Regions from separate parts of the Streptomyces sp. NPDC005393 genome, predicted to be linked through region 2. Evidence: riboswitches for the same ligand, from Rfam matches in the RefSeq annotation. Region 2 holds a riboswitch; the other holds the start of a gene.
What was found. A riboswitch is a leader RNA that binds a small molecule or an ion and turns the genes downstream of it on or off. The one in region 2 is predicted to bind FMN.

Region 1: it holds a riboswitch for FMN, as region 2 does, so the genes downstream of both, ribB (3,4-dihydroxy-2-butanone-4-phosphate synthase) here and ribD (bifunctional diaminohydroxyphosphoribosylaminopyrimidine deaminase/5-amino-6-(5-phosphoribosylamino)uracil reductase RibD) in region 2, are expected to answer to the same signal.

The regions. Positions count from the first base shown of each region.
Region 1 covers NZ_JBEXFG010000005.1:198,655-207,455, forward strand. Annotated here, with positions in the region: gene ABZS71_RS08165 (SpoIIE family protein phosphatase) at 1-914, opposite strand, end outside; gene ABZS71_RS08170 (ATP-dependent DNA ligase) at 991-2,529, shown strand; gene ribB (3,4-dihydroxy-2-butanone-4-phosphate synthase) at 2,543-3,196, opposite strand; FMN riboswitch at 3,324-3,454, opposite strand; gene ABZS71_RS08180 (endonuclease/exonuclease/phosphatase family protein) at 3,887-4,933, shown strand; gene ABZS71_RS08185 (LysR family transcriptional regulator) at 4,944-5,993, opposite strand; gene ligD (non-homologous end-joining DNA ligase) at 6,109-7,059, shown strand; gene ABZS71_RS08195 (PhoX family phosphatase) at 7,120-8,801, opposite strand, start outside.
Region 2 covers NZ_JBEXFG010000009.1:130,667-139,467, reverse strand. Annotated here, with positions in the region: gene ABZS71_RS11500 (bifunctional 3,4-dihydroxy-2-butanone-4-phosphate synthase/GTP cyclohydrolase II) at 1-1,216, opposite strand, end outside; gene ABZS71_RS11495 (riboflavin synthase) at 1,213-1,845, opposite strand; gene ribD (bifunctional diaminohydroxyphosphoribosylaminopyrimidine deaminase/5-amino-6-(5-phosphoribosylamino)uracil reductase RibD) at 1,847-2,956, opposite strand; FMN riboswitch at 3,108-3,238, opposite strand; partial or broken gene ABZS71_RS11485 (helix-turn-helix domain-containing protein) at 3,519-3,791, opposite strand; gene ABZS71_RS11480 (MFS transporter) at 3,887-5,104, shown strand; gene ABZS71_RS11475 (winged helix-turn-helix domain-containing protein) at 5,159-5,881, shown strand; gene ABZS71_RS11470 (isocitrate lyase/phosphoenolpyruvate mutase family protein) at 5,951-6,775, shown strand; gene ABZS71_RS11465 (solute carrier family 23 protein) at 6,845-8,230, shown strand; gene ABZS71_RS11460 (epimerase) at 8,491-8,658, shown strand; gene ABZS71_RS11455 (DUF5995 family protein) at 8,741-8,801, shown strand, end outside.

The sequences.
Region 1 (8,801 bases), on a different contig from region 2:
GCGGCCAGCGCCCCCTCGACGAAGCGGGCGTACAGACCGAGCACCTCCAGCGCCTGCGCGGGCCCCTCCGCGGCCCTGGTCGCGGCCGACAGCGCGCTGCGCAGCTGCCCCATCACACAGGCGGCCTCCAGCCCCTGGCCGACCACATCGCCCACCGCGACGGCGATCCGGCCGTCGGCCAGATCGGTCAGCTCGTACCAGTCGCCGCATACGTTCAGCGAGCCCACGGCGGGGCGGTAGCGCACGGCCGCGTACGGATGCTCCTCCAGCGGGCTCGCGGGCAGCATCGCCCGCTGCAGGGCCAGCGCGGTCTCGCGCTCCCGGGCGTGGGCCTGCCGCAGCCGTTCGTTGAGCTCCTGGAGCTCCCGGGCGCGGATGTAGAAGTCCGCGTCCGTTGCCCGGTCCTGAGGGCTCGGGGTCTCGCTCCGGCCGACGAACGCCGTCACGTCCTCGACCCGGTGGACGATCAGCTCGACCGTGCCGGCCCGGCCGCGCACGGGCATGTTGATCTGGCTCCAGTACCGCTCCTCGAACCCGCCCTCGGCGTCCGGCACCGGGATGTCGTACTTCTCCAGCCCTATGGCGTCCCGCTCCCCCGTGCGCAGCACGCGGCGCAGCGACGCCTCCAGATTGCGGGTGCTGGTGGTCTCCGGGCGGGCCGGGTTGTCGGGAAAGGCGTCGAAGACGTACCGGCCGAGCAGATCCTCGCGGGTACGCCGGGTGACCCGCAGATATGCCGCGTTGACCGCGACGATCATCAGGTCGGGGCTCAGCACCAGAATCGGGCTCGGGATGGCCTCGAAGAGAGCTTCGTAGTCGATGTGCTGTCCCGTGGCGCGCTCCCTGTGAGTACGGCCCTTCTGCGCCGGCCTCGCCCGCCCCCTTCCACCCGGTCCCTCTGTACGGACCCTCATGCCAATGTATGCCCGCCGCGCGGCCCCAGCCCGTCGGAACGCGTGTGGCGGCGGCCGGCGAGGGCACTCTGGATCTATGCTGCTGGCTGACGTCGCGCGGACCTCGCGGGAGGTCGCGGCCACCGCCGCCCGCTCGGAGAAGATCGCCGCCCTGGCCCGGCTGTTCCGCCGCACGGAGCCGGCCGAGGCGCCCGTGGTGATCACGTATCTCGCGGGCAAGCTGCCGCAGCGCCGGACCGGGGTGGGCTGGTCCACCCTGCGGCAGCGGCGCGAGCCCGCCGCCGAGCCGCGGCTCGCGGTCCTCGATGTGCACGAGACCCTGGGCCGGGTGGCGGCGGTCTCCGGCACCGGCGCGACGGCCGAGCGCACACGGCTGGTGGGCCGGCTGATGTCCGACGCGACCGAGGAGGAGCAGCGCTTTCTGCTCGGTCTGATCGGCGGCGAGCTGCGGCAGGGCGCACTGGAGGCGCTGGCCGTGGAGGGGCTCGCCCAGGCGGTGGGCGCCCCGGCCGCCGAGGTGCGGCGGGCGGTGATGCTCGGCGGTTCGCTGGGCGCGGTCGCCGAGGCGCTGCTGGCGCGCGGCCCGGACGCGCTGGCCGGCTTCCGGCTGGAGGTCGGGCGGCCGGTGCTGCCGATGCTGGCTCACAGCGCGAAGGATCTGGACGAGGCCATGGACCGGCTCGGCCCCTGTGTGGTCGAGGAGAAGCTCGACGGCATCCGGGTGCAGGTGCACCGGGACGGGGAGGACGTACGGATCTACACCCGCACCCTCGACGAGATCACCGAGCGGCTGCCGGAGGTGGTCACGGCGGCGCGGGAGCTGGAGGTGGAGCGGGCGATCCTCGACGGCGAGGTCATCTCGCTGGACGAGGAGGGGCGGCCGCGGCCGTTCCAGGAGATCTCCGGCCGGGTCGGCTCCCGGCTCGATGTGGCCGGGGCGTCGGCGGCGCTGCCGCTGTACCCCGTCTTCTTCGATCTGCTCGCGGTGGACGACCGCGATCTGCTCGCCCTCCCGGCCCGGGAGCGCCACGCCGAACTGGCCCGGATCGCCCCCGGACCCCGGCGGGTGCGGCGGCTGGTGGCGGAGGACCCGCGGGATCCGCGGACCCGGCGGGCGGCGCGGGAGTTCGCCGCGGACGTACTGGCCCAGGGGCACGAGGGAGTGGTGGCCAAGGCGCTGGAGGCGCCGTACGGCGCGGGCCGGCGCGGGGCGTCCTGGCTCAAGGTCAAACCGGTGCACACGCTGGATCTGGTGGTGCTGGCCGCCGAGTGGGGGCATGGCCGCCGGACCGGAAAGCTGTCCAACCTCCATCTGGGCGCGCGGCAGCCGGACGGCACGTTCGTGATGCTGGGCAAGACCTTCAAGGGGCTCACCGACGCGCTGCTGGCCTGGCAGACGGAGGCGCTGCTGGGGCTCGCGGTCAGCGACGACGGAGGGGTGGTGCGGGTGCGGCCCGAACTGGTGGTGGAGGTGGCCTTCGACGGTCTGCAGCGCTCGTCCCGCTATCCGGCGGGGGTGACCCTGCGCTTCGCGCGGGTGCTGCGCTACCGGGAGGACAAACCGGCGGATCAGGCGGACACCCTGGAGGCGGTGCTGGCGCTGCGCAGGAGTTGACCGCGCCGGGCCCTCAGCGGCCCAGCGCCTGCCTCGCCAGCCGGTAGGCCGCGAGGTCCGCCACCGAGATCATGGGCATCAGCCGGCTCGCGGCCAGCCGGCTGAGGTCGCCGTGGCATGCCACGCTCCAGTCCGCCGTGACCACTTCGCACATCGTGGTGACCCCGGACAGCCCCGCCAGCAGGGACAGATCGACGGCCGCCTCCGCCCTCTCCGCGCGCTCCAGCACCCCGCCCGGCACCGCGCGCACCGGGAAGACATGCCCGGGGCGCCCCAGCTGCTCGGGGGTGGTGTGCGGATCGGCGAGCGCCTGGATGGTGCGTGAGCGGTCGACGGCGCAGACTCCGGTGGTGGTGGGGCCGAGCAGATCCACGGAGACGGTGAAGGCGGTCTCGCGGAGCCCGGTGTTCTCCTCCACCATCTGCGGCAGAGCCAACCGGCCGGCGCGGTCGTGCGGCAGCGCCACACAGACCACGCCGGAGGTATGGTCCAGCATCTGTCGTAGCGCGTCTTCGTGCGTATGCTCCGCGGCGACCACGAGGTCGCCCTCGTTCTCGCGGGACTCCTCGCCGTGGATCACGACGAAGCCGCCCTCCGCGAACGCCTCGATCGCCTGCTCCACGGCGAGAAGACGCTCGGTCTCCACCGGCTGCTCGGTGACTGTCATGGCCTACGGCCCTCCTGCCCTGTTCCCTACGGATCGACGTCCGGGGGGAGACGGGCAAGGGCAACGCGGTGCGCGGTCCAGGCGACTCGGTTCGAATGCGAGCGCCACCGCGCGGCACAGGGTGCCGCCGCGTACCTCCTACCATCCGGACTTTCACCGTCGGTCCCGGAATCGCACCGGGTCGGCCGGCCGATGGATTCGGCCGGGTCGCGGACTGTCACCGCCGGTTCGGAGTTTCACCGACCCCGGAGCACGCGAAAAACGCTGTGGAGCATTTTGGCACAGGGCCGCATCGCTGACGAAGTGTCAAGCCTCACACCTCATCTGCTGACATGTCCCCAAGCGCTCATCCGTACTGGAGAGTTGGTCCACGCGGGGTCCTCCGCGTGGGTCAGGGTCTCCCAGCCCAGAAATCCTGGCGGCCGAGGCCGGGACGGTGAGGACGCCCCGCGAGCAGCGCGGCCAGCGCTGCGGCGAGGGCGAGATACCGGGGTTCGGGGCGCATGGGGGGGGCGGCTCTCCTGTCGGTGGGGGGTGCTCATACGGTTGTTCGTATGCATGAACAATGGATCTCGACATGAACTCCGGTGGGCCTCCGGGAAGTTAGCCGGACCCCATCGACGCGTCAAGGTCCATACCTTCGACCGCGGGAGAGAATGAGTGCCCCCACCCCGATCGAGAGGCCCACCGTTGGAGACGACAGTCGCGGAGGACCAAGCCGCCGGCTCCGGGCGGCCGCCGGCCGCCCGCCGCCTCGTCACGCTCCCCGCCGGCCGGGCACGGCGGCTGACGGCCTGGTCCGCGGTCCCGCCGCTGGCCCTGGTGAGCGTGGTGGCGGCCTGCCGGGCCGCGGACACCGACGGCATCACGCCCGTACCGCAGTTGCTCGCCTTCCTGCCCTGGCTGCTGATCCCGGCAGCGCTCGGGCTGCTCCTCAGCACGGCCGCGCGCTGGCCACTGGGGTGCGGCTGGGCGCTGATCGCCGCGTCGGTCACCGGGTGGTTCGTCCAGCCGTACGACAACGGATCGGCACCCGCCCCGCACGGGCCGGTCCTCGCCCATCTGCGGGTGCTGACCGCCAACCTGGAGTTCGGCGGGGCCACCGACGGGCTGCTGGCCGCACTGCGAAGGGAGCGGCCGGACATGGTGTCCGTCCAGGAGTGCGACGTACGGTGCGCGGCGGCGCTCGAATCCGCGGCCGTACGCGAGGCCTATCCGTACCGGAACATCGTCACCGGCCGCCCCGCCGAGGGCTCGGCCATCCTGAGCCGGTACCCGCTGACCAAGGAGGAGGGGGTGCGCGGCGAACTGGCGATGCCGGGGGCGGTCGCCCGGATCGCCGGGCAGCCGCTGCGGCTGCAGGTCGCGCATCCGATGCCGCCCATGCCGGGGCAGCTGGACCTATGGCGCACCGAGTTGGGGCGGCTGCGCGCCTACGCCGCCGACCGGGGCGGCGAACCCACCCTCATCGCGGGCGACTTCAACGCGACCCAGGACCACGCCGCCTTCCGGGCGCTGCTGGACACCGGAATGCGGGACAGCGCACGGGCCGCCGGGGTGTCACGGACGCCCAGCTGGCCGAGCGCCACGGCCCCGGCGCTGGGCGCGCAGATCGACCATGTCCTGGTCAGCGACGCGCTACGGCCCCGCACGGCCCGCTTTGTGGATCTGCGCGATACGGACCACCGGGCGCTGCTGGTGGAGCTGGACCTGTACGGACACCAGGGCCAGGGGTGAGGTGTGCGGGTCAGCTCTCGCCCGGATCGTACGAACTGCCCAGCTCGAACGGCTCCGGCTCCAGGCCGTCCGTGGGCCAGCGCTGCTCGCGCCGCCACCGCGCGTTCCCTTCCGCGAGCGCGTTCCACAGCAGATTGAGCGGGTGGGCGGCGTCGTAATGGGCGCGTTCGCCGCGCCGGGCGAAGGCGCCGAGCAGCACCTCCAGCCGCGGCCCCGTGTCATTGACCAGCTCGACGGCGCGCAGCCCGCGCCCGTACGCGACCCCGGGATCGCCCGCCGCGTCCGCGACACCCTTGGTGACCAGCATGCAGCCGCGCAGCACCCCGGAACGCAGCAGCTCAAGGCCGTAGTTGACGGTGTCGATCTCGGCGGCGATACGCAGCGTGTCGCGGTACTCGGCGCCGAACCAGGTGCGCAGCACCCCGGCCATCTGCCCGCCGGCCGAGACCACCAGCGGAAGCGTGCGCAGCTCACTGGTCGGGACGGTCGGGCCGGGCAGCTCGCTCGCGGGCAGATTGGTCAGCAGCGACACCCCGCTGCGGCGCCACTCCATCACCTCGAAGGCTTCGAGTTCCCGGTCGCCGTCCGGCCTGGTCACCACGGTGCCGCAGACCAGATCGACCTCCTGGGCGCGCAGCTTGGCCAGGACGTCACGGGTGCGCACATGCCCGACCTTGAGCTCGATGGCGCGCCGCCGGAACTCCTCGGCGACCCGCTCCCCGGCGGCCGCCAGATGGCCGAGGGTCAGGCGCGTGGCGCCCACCGCCAGGGTGGTGCCGAGGCGGCGCCGGGACTCATGGATTCCGTCCAGCCAGTCGCCGAGCGTTCCGCGCGCCAAGGCGACAAGGGCTTCTCCGGTGCCGGTGAACAGCACATCCTTGCCGCGTCCCTGTTTGAGGACGAGCGGTTCGCCGCACAGCTCGCGGAAGTTCCGGTTCATGGTGTCGAGCTGTTTTTGAACGCTGGACTGTTCACGGCCCAGAACCCGTGCGGCACGCAGCGCGGTACCGGCCTCATGGACCATGATCAGCGTGCGGAGCTGGTCCATTGTGGTGTCCATAAGCTCGAGCGGACTTTGCAGCATTCTGCTGCGCATCATTCCCCCACTTCCCCCTGCGGCCCTTTTTATGACTTCGGAGTTTAGTCATGGATCCGCACGGTTACCCGCGTCCGATATGACTGCGAAACGGACCGATGTACGGAAGGTCAGAGCCGGGCGCCGCACGCTGGAGATCAGCCGTCCGGAAAAAGTGCTCTTCCCCGATGACGGGATCACCAAATTCGATCTCGCCGAGTACTACCGCGCGGTCTCCCGGCGGATGATCCCCCACTTGCGGGACCGCCCCTTGATGATGGAACGCCATCCGGACGGCATCGGCGGAAAACCGCTCATGCAGAAGAACGCCCCCGACTACTTTCCGGACTGGGTGCGCCGGGCCGTTCTCCCGAAAGAAGGCGGCAAGGTCACCCATGTGGTGTGCGACGACACCGCGACCCTCGTCTACCTCGCCGGTCAGGCGTGCGTCACCCCGCACCCCTGGCTCTCCCGCGTCGACCGGCCCGACCACCCCGACCGGCTGGTCTTCGACCTCGACCCACCCGAGAAGCCCGGCGCCGACGGATCCGGATTCGAGGAGGTGCGGTGGGCGGCACGGCGGATGTGCGGGCTGCTCGGCGAGCTCGGGCTGCCCGGACTGCTGATGACCACCGGCTCCCGAGGGCTGCATGTCATCGTCCCGCTCGACCGCCGCGCGGACTTCGACTCCGTACGCGCCTTCGCCCGCGACGCCGCCGACGCGCTGGCCGCCCGCCACCCCGACCGGCTCACCACCGCGGCGCGCAAGGCCGCGCGGCGCGGCCGGCTCTACCTCGACACCCAGCGCAACGCCTACGCGCAGACGGCGGTGGCCCCGTACGCGGTGCGCGCCCGGCCCGGCGCCCCCGTCGCCACGCCGATCGATGGCGCGGAGCTGGACGATCCGGAGCTGACAGCCGACCGCTGGACCCTTCGGACCGTCGAGGAGCGGCTGAGCGACGACCCCTGGGCCCGTACGGGCACCAGGGGCCGTTCGCTGCGCACGCCCCGGAGGCGGCTGGAGCGGCTTACCGAGGGCGGGAGCGGCTAGGCCGGGCGGCTGCCGGCTGGGCCGGGCGGGGCTGCGGGCGGGAGCGGCCAGGCGCTTCCGCTAGGCGCCGATGCCGCCGCCGTCGCGCCGCCAGACGCTGATCACCGACGGGCGGGTCAGCTTGCCCGGTCCGTCCGGCCAGCTGGACGCGGGCTTCTCCACGCTCGCGCCGTCGACCTCGCCCGGGTGCTGCACCGCCACCAGCACCCGCCGGTCCTGGACGATCGGCCCGCAGGTCTCGGCACCGGTCGGCACGGTCAGGAACTGCCTGACCTCACCGCGGCGGTCGCCCGCGGTCGCGACGCCGAACAGCCCGTCGTGGTTGCCCAGCGCATTGCCGTCGGTGGAGATCCACAGATTGCCGTACGCGTCGAAGGTGAGGTTGTCCGGGCAGGAGATCGAGCTGACCTGGTCCTTCGGGAACCCGCCGAAGTAGGTGCTGGGGTCCTCGGGGTCGCCGCAGACCAGGAACAGCCGCCAGGTGAAGCGCCTGGACCCCGAGTTGTTCCAGCGCTCGGCCAACTCCAGGATCTGGCCGTGCTTGTTGGTGTCGCGCGGGTTCGCCTCGTCGGCCGGGGCCTTGCCGGCCTTGCCGCGGTCGCTGTTGTTGGTCAGCGCGATGTAGACGCGGCCGGTGCGCGGGCTCGGCTCGACGTCCTCGGGGCGGTCCATCTTCGTGGCGCCCACCTTGTCGGCGGCCATCCGCGTGAAGACGTACACCTCCTCGGCGGTCATGCCCTCGACGTACGAGGTGGTGCCGCTCGCCAGCGGAATCCACTCGCCCGCGCCGTCGAACGCGCCGTCCTTGGGCAGCTTGCCGCTGCCGTCGATCTCCGCGGCCGGGCTGTCGCCGGTGAACTTGGCGACGTACAGCGTGCCCTCGTCCAGCAGCGTGCGGTTGTGCTCGCGGGCGGTGCGGGTGCTGCCCCTCATCATGCGCTTGGCCGAGACGAACTTGTAGAAGTAGTCGAACTTCTCGTCGTCGCCCATGTAGAGCACCGGGCGGCCGTCGGTCGTCAGGCGGGGCTCGGCGGCCTCGTGCTTGAAGCGGCCCAGCGCGGTCAGCTTGCGCGGGGTGGACTCCGGGTCGTACGGGTCGATCTCGATGACCCAGCCGAAGCGGTTGGTCTCGTTCGGCTCCTTCGACACGTCGAAGCGGTCGTCGAAACGCTCCCACTTGCGCTCGGAGGCGGCGCCGGTGATGCCGTACCGCTTCAGGCGGGCGGCGGTCGTCGGGTCGGTGACCGAACCGCCGTTGGCGAAGTACTGGTTGAAGTTCTCCTCGCCCGACAGCACCGTGCCCCACGGGGTGATGCCGCCACCGCAGTTGTTCAGCGTGCCGAGGATGCGCTTGCCGGACGGGTCGGCGGAGGTGCGGAGCAGCTTGCTGCCCGCCGCCGGGCCCGTGACCTCGAACGGCGTCGTCGCGGTGATACGGCGGTTGAGGCGGTGGCGCGGCACGGCGGTCAGCTTGCCGAGCCGGCTGTCCTCCGCCGTCATGAGCACGGACAGACCGTGTGCGGCCCAGCCGATCTCGGCCTGCTCACGGGTGGGGTTCGCCGCGTCGTACCCGGCGAACATCAGCACCTCGTCGGTGTACTCGTGGTTCACCACGAGCAGCTGGTGGTCGCGCTCGCCCGGAACGTCGAGCACGGCCATGTAGTCGTTGTTGTAACCGAACTGGCCCGCCTGCGCCTTCGCCGACTGGTGATCCGGATCGAAGGCGGGCGCACCGCCCAGGA
Region 2 (8,801 bases):
CCCGGCCGGTGACCCGCAGCCCGTGCCGGACCAGGGCCGTGGTCTTCTCGGGGTTGTTGGTCATCAGCCGCAGGGAGCGCACGCCGAGGTCGGCGAGGATCTCCGCGCCCGCGGCGTAGTCGCGGGCGTCGGCGGGCAGGCCGAGCTCCAGATTGGCGTCCAGGGTGTCCCGGCCCAGCTCCTGGAGCTCGTACGCGCGCAGCTTGGACAGCAGCCCGATGCCGCGCCCCTCGTGGCCGCGCAGATACAGGACGACGCCGCGCCCCTCGACGGTGACCCGCTTCAGCGAGGCGTGCAGCTGGGGGCCGCAGTCGCAGCGCAGCGAGTGGAAGACATCGCCGGTGAGGCATTCGGAGTGAACCCGGACGAGGACGTCCTCGCCGTCGCCGATCTCGCCCTGGACGAGCGCGATGTGCTCGACCCCGTCGGTGGTCGCGCGGTAGCCGTACGCCTGGAAGTCCCCGAAGGCGGTGGGCAGCCGGGTCTCGGCCTCGCGCTTCACCAGGGGCTCGGCGGGCCTGCGGTGGGCGATCAGGTCCTCGATGGAGATGATCGCGAGACCGTGCTTACGCGCGAAGGCGACCAGCTCGGGCAGGCGCAGCATCGCACCGTCCTCCCCCGCGATCTCGACGATCGCGGCCGCCGGGCGCAGCCCCGCGAGCCGGGCCAGGTCCACCCCGGCCTCGGTGTGGCCGTTGCGGGCGAGCACGCCGCCGGGGCGGGCGCGCAGCGGGAAGATGTGGCCTGGGCGGGCGAAGTCGGCTGGGGTGCTGTCCGGGTCGGCCAGCAGCCGCAGGGTGGTGGCCCGGTCGGCGGCGGAGATGCCGGTGCCGACGCCGTGCTCGGCGGTGGCGTCGACCGAGACGGTGAAGGCGGTGCGCATGGACTCGGAGTTGTGCTCGACCATCTGCGGCAGTTCGAGCCGGTCGATGTCGGCGGCGTCCAGGGTGGCGCAGATCAGCCCGCGGCACTCGGTCATCATGAACGCGACGTGCTCCGGGGTGATCGTCTCGGCGGCGATGATGAGATCGCCCTCGTTCTCCCGGTCCTCGTCGTCCACGACCACGACGGGGCGGCCCGCGGCGATCTCGGCGATGGCCCGCTCGACGGTGTCCAGCGCCAGCTCGTCGGGCCACTCCCCCGCGCGGCGCGGGGGGCGCAGCGGTGCGGGCGCGGTCGTCGGCTGCGGCTCGGTGACCGCGTGTGCCTCACTCATGCGATGGCCTCCTTCTTCTGGGCGCCGGCGTCCCGTCCCAGCAGCCGCTCGACGTATTTGGCGAGCACGTCCACCTCGAGGTTGACCGGGTCGCCGGACTGCTTGACCCCGAGCGTGGTGAGCGCGAGCGTGGTCGGGATGAGACTGACGGTGAAGTAGTCGGGGCCCGCGTCGACGACGGTCAGGCTGATGCCGTCGACCGTGATGGAGCCCTTCTCGACGACATAGCGGCTCAGCTCGGCGGGCAGCGAGATGCTCACGATCTCCCAGTGCTCGGAGAGCTTGCGCTCGACGATCGTGCCGGTGCCGTCGACGTGGCCCTGGACGATGTGGCCGCCGAGCCGCCCGCCGAGCGCCATCGGGCGCTCCAGGTTGACCCGGGAGCCGACGGTGAGCGCGCCGAGGCTGGAGCGGTTCAGGGTCTCGGCCATGACATCGGCGCTGAACTCGCCGCCTCCGCCGCCCTCGTGGATGTCGACGACGGTGAGACAGACGCCGTTGACGGCGATGGAGTCGCCATGCTTCGCACCCTCGGTGACGACGGGGCCGCGCACCTGGAAGCGGGAGGCGTCGCCCAGGTTCTCGATGGCGACGATCTCACCCAGTTCTTCGACAATTCCGGTGAACACTTCAGTTCTCCTCGGCGAGGGGGGCGGGGGCGACGGGGTGGGCGGTGATGCGCAGATCGGGGCCGAGCCGGGTGACTTCGGCCGTATCGAGGCGCAACGCCCGGGCGATGGTGGTGATTCCGGCGTCGGCGAGGGCGGCGGGGCCCGCACCGAGCAGTACGGGGGCGAGATAGCCGACGACCTTGTCGACGGCGCCCGCGGCGAGGAACGCCCCGGCGAGGGTGGGGCCGCCCTCCAGCAGGACGGAGCGCACCCCACGGCCGTGCAGTTCGGCGAGGAGCGCGGCGATGTCGAGCCCCCCGCCGTCTTGGGCGCGCGGCAGCCGCACGGTCTCGGCGCCGCCCGGCAGACGGTCGGTGTCGGCGTCCTCGGCCACCGCGATCAGGGTGGGCGCCGCGTCGTCCAGGACCCGGGCGTCAGGCTTCACGGTCGCGTTGGTGTCGACGACGACGCGCAGCGGCTGCCTCGCGCCCTCCCGGTCCCGTACGGCCAGATGGGGGTCGTCGGCGCGCAGGGTGCCGGAGCCGACGACGACGGCGTCCGCCTCCGCGCGCAGCCGGTGCACATCGGCGCGGGACGCGGCCGAGGTGATCCAGCGGCTGGTGCCGTCGGCGGCCGCGCTGCGCCCGTCCAGGGTGGCCGCGTACTTCCACAGCACGAAGGGGCGGCCGCGCCGCATCGACGTCAGCCAGGCTTCGTTGACCGCCTCGGCCTCCTGCGCCAGCGCTCCCGCCTCGACGTCGATCCCCGCGGCGGCGAGGGTGGCGCCGCCGCCCCTGGCCTGGGCGGTGGGATCGGCGACCGCGTAGCGGACACGGGCGATCCCGGCGTCGATGAGCGCCTGGGCACAGGGGCCGGTGCGGCCGGTGTGGTTACAGGGTTCGAGGGTGACCAGGGCGGTGCCGCCGCGGGCCCGCTCCCCCGCCTCGCGCAGCGCGTGGATCTCGGCGTGGGGGCCGCCAGCCCGCTGATGCCAGCCCTCGCCGACGATGCGGCCGTCGGCGTCGAGCACGACGCAGCCGACGACGGGGTTGGGGCTGGTGTGGCCGAGGCCGCGGGCGGCGAGCGCGACGGCACGGCGCATCGCTTCGGCTTCGGCTGCGGTGGCCACCGGGTCCTCCTGCCTCTTCGGGCACGGACTCCGGGGCTGTCGAGTAAGACAAGAGACGGAAACGCCGCCGCCAGCACGCCGCGATCGGGACAACGGGCCCGCGCCGAAAGGGCGGCCCGCCAATGGCGGCGCACCGGTGATGTCGCTACCGCCGCGCACTGCCTCCCATCCGGACTCTAACCGTCGGTCCAGGAATTTCACCTGGTCAACCGGCCGCTGGCGGCGGACGGGTCGCGGACTGTAACCGCCGGTTCGGATTTTCACCGACCCCGGAGTGCGCTGACGTCACTGGTACGGCCCCAGTGTGCCACGGGTCATTGCCGCAGGTGGAGCCGGGCCCCATGTGGTGTGGCTCACTCGCCCTGCGCGAGCGCGATGCTGTCGAGCTGCTCGACGGCGGGCCGTACCGCCCACAGATCCCGCCGGGCGGGGGGCTACCGGGCGCCGAACGGCTCGTTGTGCGCCGCGTCCATCGCGGTCAGCACCGCACCGCGCAGCACCCCGCCGCCGCCCACCGCCCCGGCGCGTACCCGCGTACGCAGCGGCGACATGCGGGCGACGTGGGGCCGCGCCGCTCCGCCCCCGACTCGCCCACGACCGCCACCAGCCCGGCCGCCCGCAGCCGCTCGACCAGGTCCGCGATGGTGGGGCGGGACAGGCCGGTCAGCGTTTTGAGCTGCCCCGCGGTCAACGGGCCCCCGTCCTTGAGAAGTTGCAGGGCCAGGCGGTCATTGATGGTCCGTGCCGTACTCGGAGAGGCGGTGCGGCCCGCCACGGGCACGCGCGTCGACGTCGTGCCGGGATCCTTCCAGACCGGCTGCCGGGAGAACTCCATCTATCAGGCAGGCTTCCTGATAGTTTCCGCTCGGCCGGGCATTCGGCTGAGGACTTATCGTCGGAAAGCCGCGCCACGAGGAGCGTGCGACAGACATGGGCGGTGGTACGGACTCCCGGACACCCGGGATGCCCCAGGTACGGCGGGCGCGGGTGGCCGTCGCGGCGGTGTTCGCCGTCCACGGCGCGGTCACCGGCAACTTCGCCACCCGCATCCCCTGGATCCAGGAGCGGTTGGACATCAGCGCCGGCCAACTCGGCCTCGCGCTCGCCTTCCCCGCGATCGGCGCCTCCGTCGCGATGCCGCTGGCCGGGCGGATCAGCCACCGCTTCGGCGCCCGCGCGGCGCTGCGCGGGCTGCTCGCCCTGTGGTGCGCGTGGCTGGTGATGCCCCCGCTCGCCCCCGGGCTGAGCTGGCTGTGCGGCGCGCTCTTCCTCTCCGGCGCGAGCGCCGGGATGTCCGACGTCGCCATGAACGCCCTCGGCGTGGAGATCGAGACCCGCCTCGGCCGCCCGATCATGTCCGGGCTGCACGGAATGTGGAGCGTTGGCGCGCTCACCGGCTCGGCCGCGGGCACGGTCGCCGCCCACGCCGACGCGGACGCCCGGCTGCACCTCGGCGTCGCCGCCGCGGTCCTCACGGTGCTCGGCGCGGTGGCCTGTCACTGGGTCCTCGACCTGCGCAGCGCCCCCGAGGAGCACCCCCCGCCCCGCTTCACCCTCCCGCCCCGCTCCGCGCTGATCATCGGCGCGGTGGGGTTCTGCGCGGTCTTCGCCGAGGGGGCCAGCCTGGACTGGTCTGCGGTCTACCTGCGCGACGTCATGGGCTCCTCCCCCGGTGTCGCCGCCGCCTGCACCACCGCCTTCTCCTGCACGATGGCCGGAGCGCGGTTGATCGGCGACGCGGCGGTGGCCCGCTTCGGCTCCGTACGGACGGTACGGACCGGCGGAGTCCTCGCCACCCTCGGCGGCCTCCTCCTCGTCACGGCCTCCGGACCGGCCCTCGCCATCGCCGGCTTCGGCCTCATCGGCCTGGGCATCGCGGTCGTCGTGCCTCTGGCCTTCGCCGCCGCCGGCCGCAGCGGCGCGGCCCCCAGCCAGGCCATCGCGGGCGTCGCCACGATCACCTACACCTCGGGCCTGATCGCCCCGGCGGCCATGGGCTCGATCGCGGACATGACCTCGCTGACGGTCTCGTTCTGCCTGGTCACGGTGTTGACGCTGGGCCTGGTGGCGGGGGCGGGCGTCCTGCGCACGCCGCCCACGGACCCCACCCTCCAACCCGGCCCGTCCTCCCGTGCCACCCTCCCCTGACCCGGCCCGAACGGTTCGGTGGGGACCGAAACGCCGGCAGCGCATCATGGGCACATGACCCCCACCGCACACAGCGGAGGCGGACTCCGCGGGCCGCAACTCGCGCGGCTGGCCTCCCTCATCGCCGATGAGACACGCGCCACCATCTGTCTGGCGCTGCTCGACGGGCGCGCATGGACCGCCGGGGAGTTGGCGCGCCACGCCGGGGTCGCCGCGTCGACGGCGAGCGAGCATCTGAGCCGGCTCATCGAGGGCGGCCTGCTGGCGGAGGAGCGCCAGGGCCGGCATCGCTACGTACGGCTGGCCGGGCCGCAGGTCGCGCAGCTGATCGAGGATCTGTCCGCGCACGCCGCACCCCCGCCCCCGCCCCGTACGCTGCGCGCCTCCAGCGCGAGCGGGGCCATGGCGCGGGCCCGGACCTGCTACGACCATCTCGCCGGGCGCCTGGGCACCGCGATCACGGACGCGATGCTGGAGCGCGGGCTGCTGCAGGGCGCGACGGGGTTCGCGCTGACGGAGCCCGGGATGGCCTGGTTCCAGGACCTGGGCATCGATCTCACGGCTGCCGCCTCGCGCGGGCGGCGGCCGATGGTCCGCAGCTGTCTCGACTGGACCGAGCGCCGCCCGCATCTGGCCGGGGTGGCCGGGGCCGCGCTGTGCCGGCACACGCTGGACGCCGGCTGGTGCGTACGGATCGGCAGCGGGCGGGCGCTGCGCGTCAGTGCGCACGGCGAGCGGGCGATGCGCGAGTTGCTCGGCGTCACTCTCGCCGAGTGACGCGCGGAATGACGCGCCGGCGCCAGGCTTCGGCCGGCGCCGAAACGATCCGCGCCTACGGTCGGCGGCATGAACGCCTCTCCCCACGCGGATTTCCGCCGACTCCACCACGCTGAGCGCCCTCTGCTCCTCCCCAACGCCTGGGACCACGCCTCCGCCGCCGCCCTCGCCCGGCGCGGCTTTCCCGCCATCGGCACCACCAGCCTCGGCGTGGCCGTGGCGGCCGGGCTGCCGGACGCGACCGGCGCCACGCGCGAGCAGACGCTCGCCCTCGCGCGCGGCATCGTTCGGCTGCCGGTGCTGGTGACCGTCGACATCGAGGGCGGGTTCGGCGAACGGCCCGAGGAGGTCGCGGCGCTCGCGGCCGAGCTGGACGAGGCCGGGGTCGCCGGGGTGAACATCGAGGACGGACGCCCGGACGGCACCCTCGCGCCCTTGACACACCAGTACGCGGTGATCGCGGCGGTCAAGGAGCGGGTGCCCCGCCTCTTTGTGAACGCGCGCACCGACACCCACTGGCTCGCCGCCATCGGTGGCGGAATGACGCCCCCACTGGCCGCCGCGGCCGAGCGCGCCGAGGCGTATGTACGGGCGGGTGCCGACGGCGTCTTCGTCCCCGCGCTCACCGCTGAACGGGACATCGCCGCCCTGGTCCGCGACCTCGGCGAGACCCCGCTGAACATCCTGTTCGCCCCCGGCCGCCACACCTACGACCGGCTGGCCGAGCTCGGCGTGCGGCGGATCAGCTGCGGATCGCTGCTCTTCCGCGCCGCCCTGCACCGCGCCGTCGAGCTGGCCTGGACGATCGCCCACCCGGGCGCCGATCCGGCCGGTGATCCGCCCAGCTATGCCGAGGCGCAGTCGCTGTCCGATCCCTTCACGGCGACGACATAGCTGCAAGGAACACATTTTCGGCCGTCTAACATTGGTGCGATCCCCCCGCAGCAATGAAGTGGAGCAGTCATGGGCCTCGGCGTGCGCTGGACCTTGCACGGCGATGGGCGCACCCCCGCCCCCGGAGCGGTCGTCAGGCCGGATGAGCGGCTGTCCTGGCCGAGGACGCTGGGCCTGGGCGCACAGCATGTCGTGGCCATGTTCGGAGCGAGCTTTGTCGCCCCGGTGCTGATGGGCCTCGACCCCAACCTCGCGATCATGATGTCCGGGGTCGCGACCATGCTGTTCCTGCTCGCGACCCGCGGCCGGGTGCCCAGCTATCTGGGGTGCAGCCTGTCCTTCGTCGGCGTGGCGGCGGTGATCCGGGCACAGGGCGGCGGCAGCGCCGCCGTCACCGGGGCGATCCTGGTGGTCGGCACGGTGCTGTTCCTGAGCGGACTGGCGGTACGGAAATTCGGCGCGGGCGTCATCCACGCGGCGATGCCGCCGGTGGTGACCGGTGCGGTGGTCATGCTGATCGGGTTCAATCTCGCCCCCGTGACCGCCGGGACGTACTGGCCCGCCGACCAATGGACCGCGCTGCTCACGATGCTGGTCACAGGGGCGGCCGTGGTCTGTCTGCGCGGCTTCTGGTCCCGTGTCGCGATCTTCCTGGGGCTGGTCTTCGGCTACGCGGTCTCCTGGCTCTTCGACCGCCTCCTCGGCAGGATCCACTCGATCGACGGCAGCGGGCGGGTCACCGACCACTGGCGGCTGGATCTGTCCGGTGTGGCCAAGGCGGACTGGATCGGCCTGCCGTCCCTGCACGCGCCGAGCTTCCAGTGGTCCGCGGTGCTGGTCGCGCTGCCGGTCGTGATCGCCCTGATCGCCGAGAACGCCGGGCATGTGAAGGCCGTCGGCGAAATGATCGGCGACCCGCTGGACGACCAGCTCGGCACGGCCATCGCGGCGGACGGCGCGGCGACGGTGCTCTCCACGGCGGTCGGCGGTCCGGCCACCACCACGTACTCCGAGAACATCGGCGTCATGGCCGCCACCCGCGTCTACTCCACCGCCGCGTACTGGGCAGCGGCGGGCTTCGCGCTGCTCTTCGGGCTGTGCCCGAAGTTCGGCGCGGTGGTGGCGGCGGTGCCGGGTGGGGTGCTGGGCGGTATCACCGTCATCCTCTACGGCATGATCGGGCTGCTCGGCGCCCAGATCTGGGTGCACAACAACGTGGATCTGCGTAATCCGCTCAACCTCGTGCCGGTCGCCGCGGGCGTCGTCATCGGCGTCGGCGGGGTCGGCCTGAAGATCAGCCGGAACTTCGAGCTGAGCGGGATCGCGCTGGGGACGATCGTGGTGCTGACCGGCTACCACGTGCTGCGCGCCCTGGCCCCGGCCCATCTCAAGCGGCAGGAGCCGCTGCTGGACGCGGGCATTAGCGGCTACAACGACGACGAGCGGTTGGCGTAGGACCTCACCCCCGCGGGCTCACCCCCGCGGGGCGAGGTCCTGCAGACCCACCACCCGCAGCAGCTCCCGCCGCTCGGCACGCATCTGCGCGACGCCCTGCGGCGGGCCGGGAACCGGGCCGGGAACCGGCGGCTCGCGCCGGTTCCTACGCGGATGTCTCGCAGGCGCTGCTGCGGCTGCTGCGCGCTCCCGGCGGCACGGCGGGCGGATCGGCCTCCGGGCGCCGGTACAACATCGTCGACGACGCTCCGGCGACCGCCGTGGAACTGCACCGGATCAATGGCCGGGCGATCCCGGAGGGCATGGGCGAGCGGACCGACGACGACCCGTGGTTCGGGATCACCTCCAACGCCCGTCTCCGCGAGGAGCTGGGCTGGCGGCCGCTGTACCCGACGATGTGGACCGCCAGCGACGCGGGCGCGCTGTGACGGATGGTTAGGCCGTCCAGGGGAAGCGACGGCGCACGGCCGGACGGGAGGGGGCCCGGCTGCCACGCTGGCGTCCATGACGATGCCGATCCACGCGCCGCGGCTCGCACCGCGGACAGTGAAGAGCGTTGTGGCGCGCATGC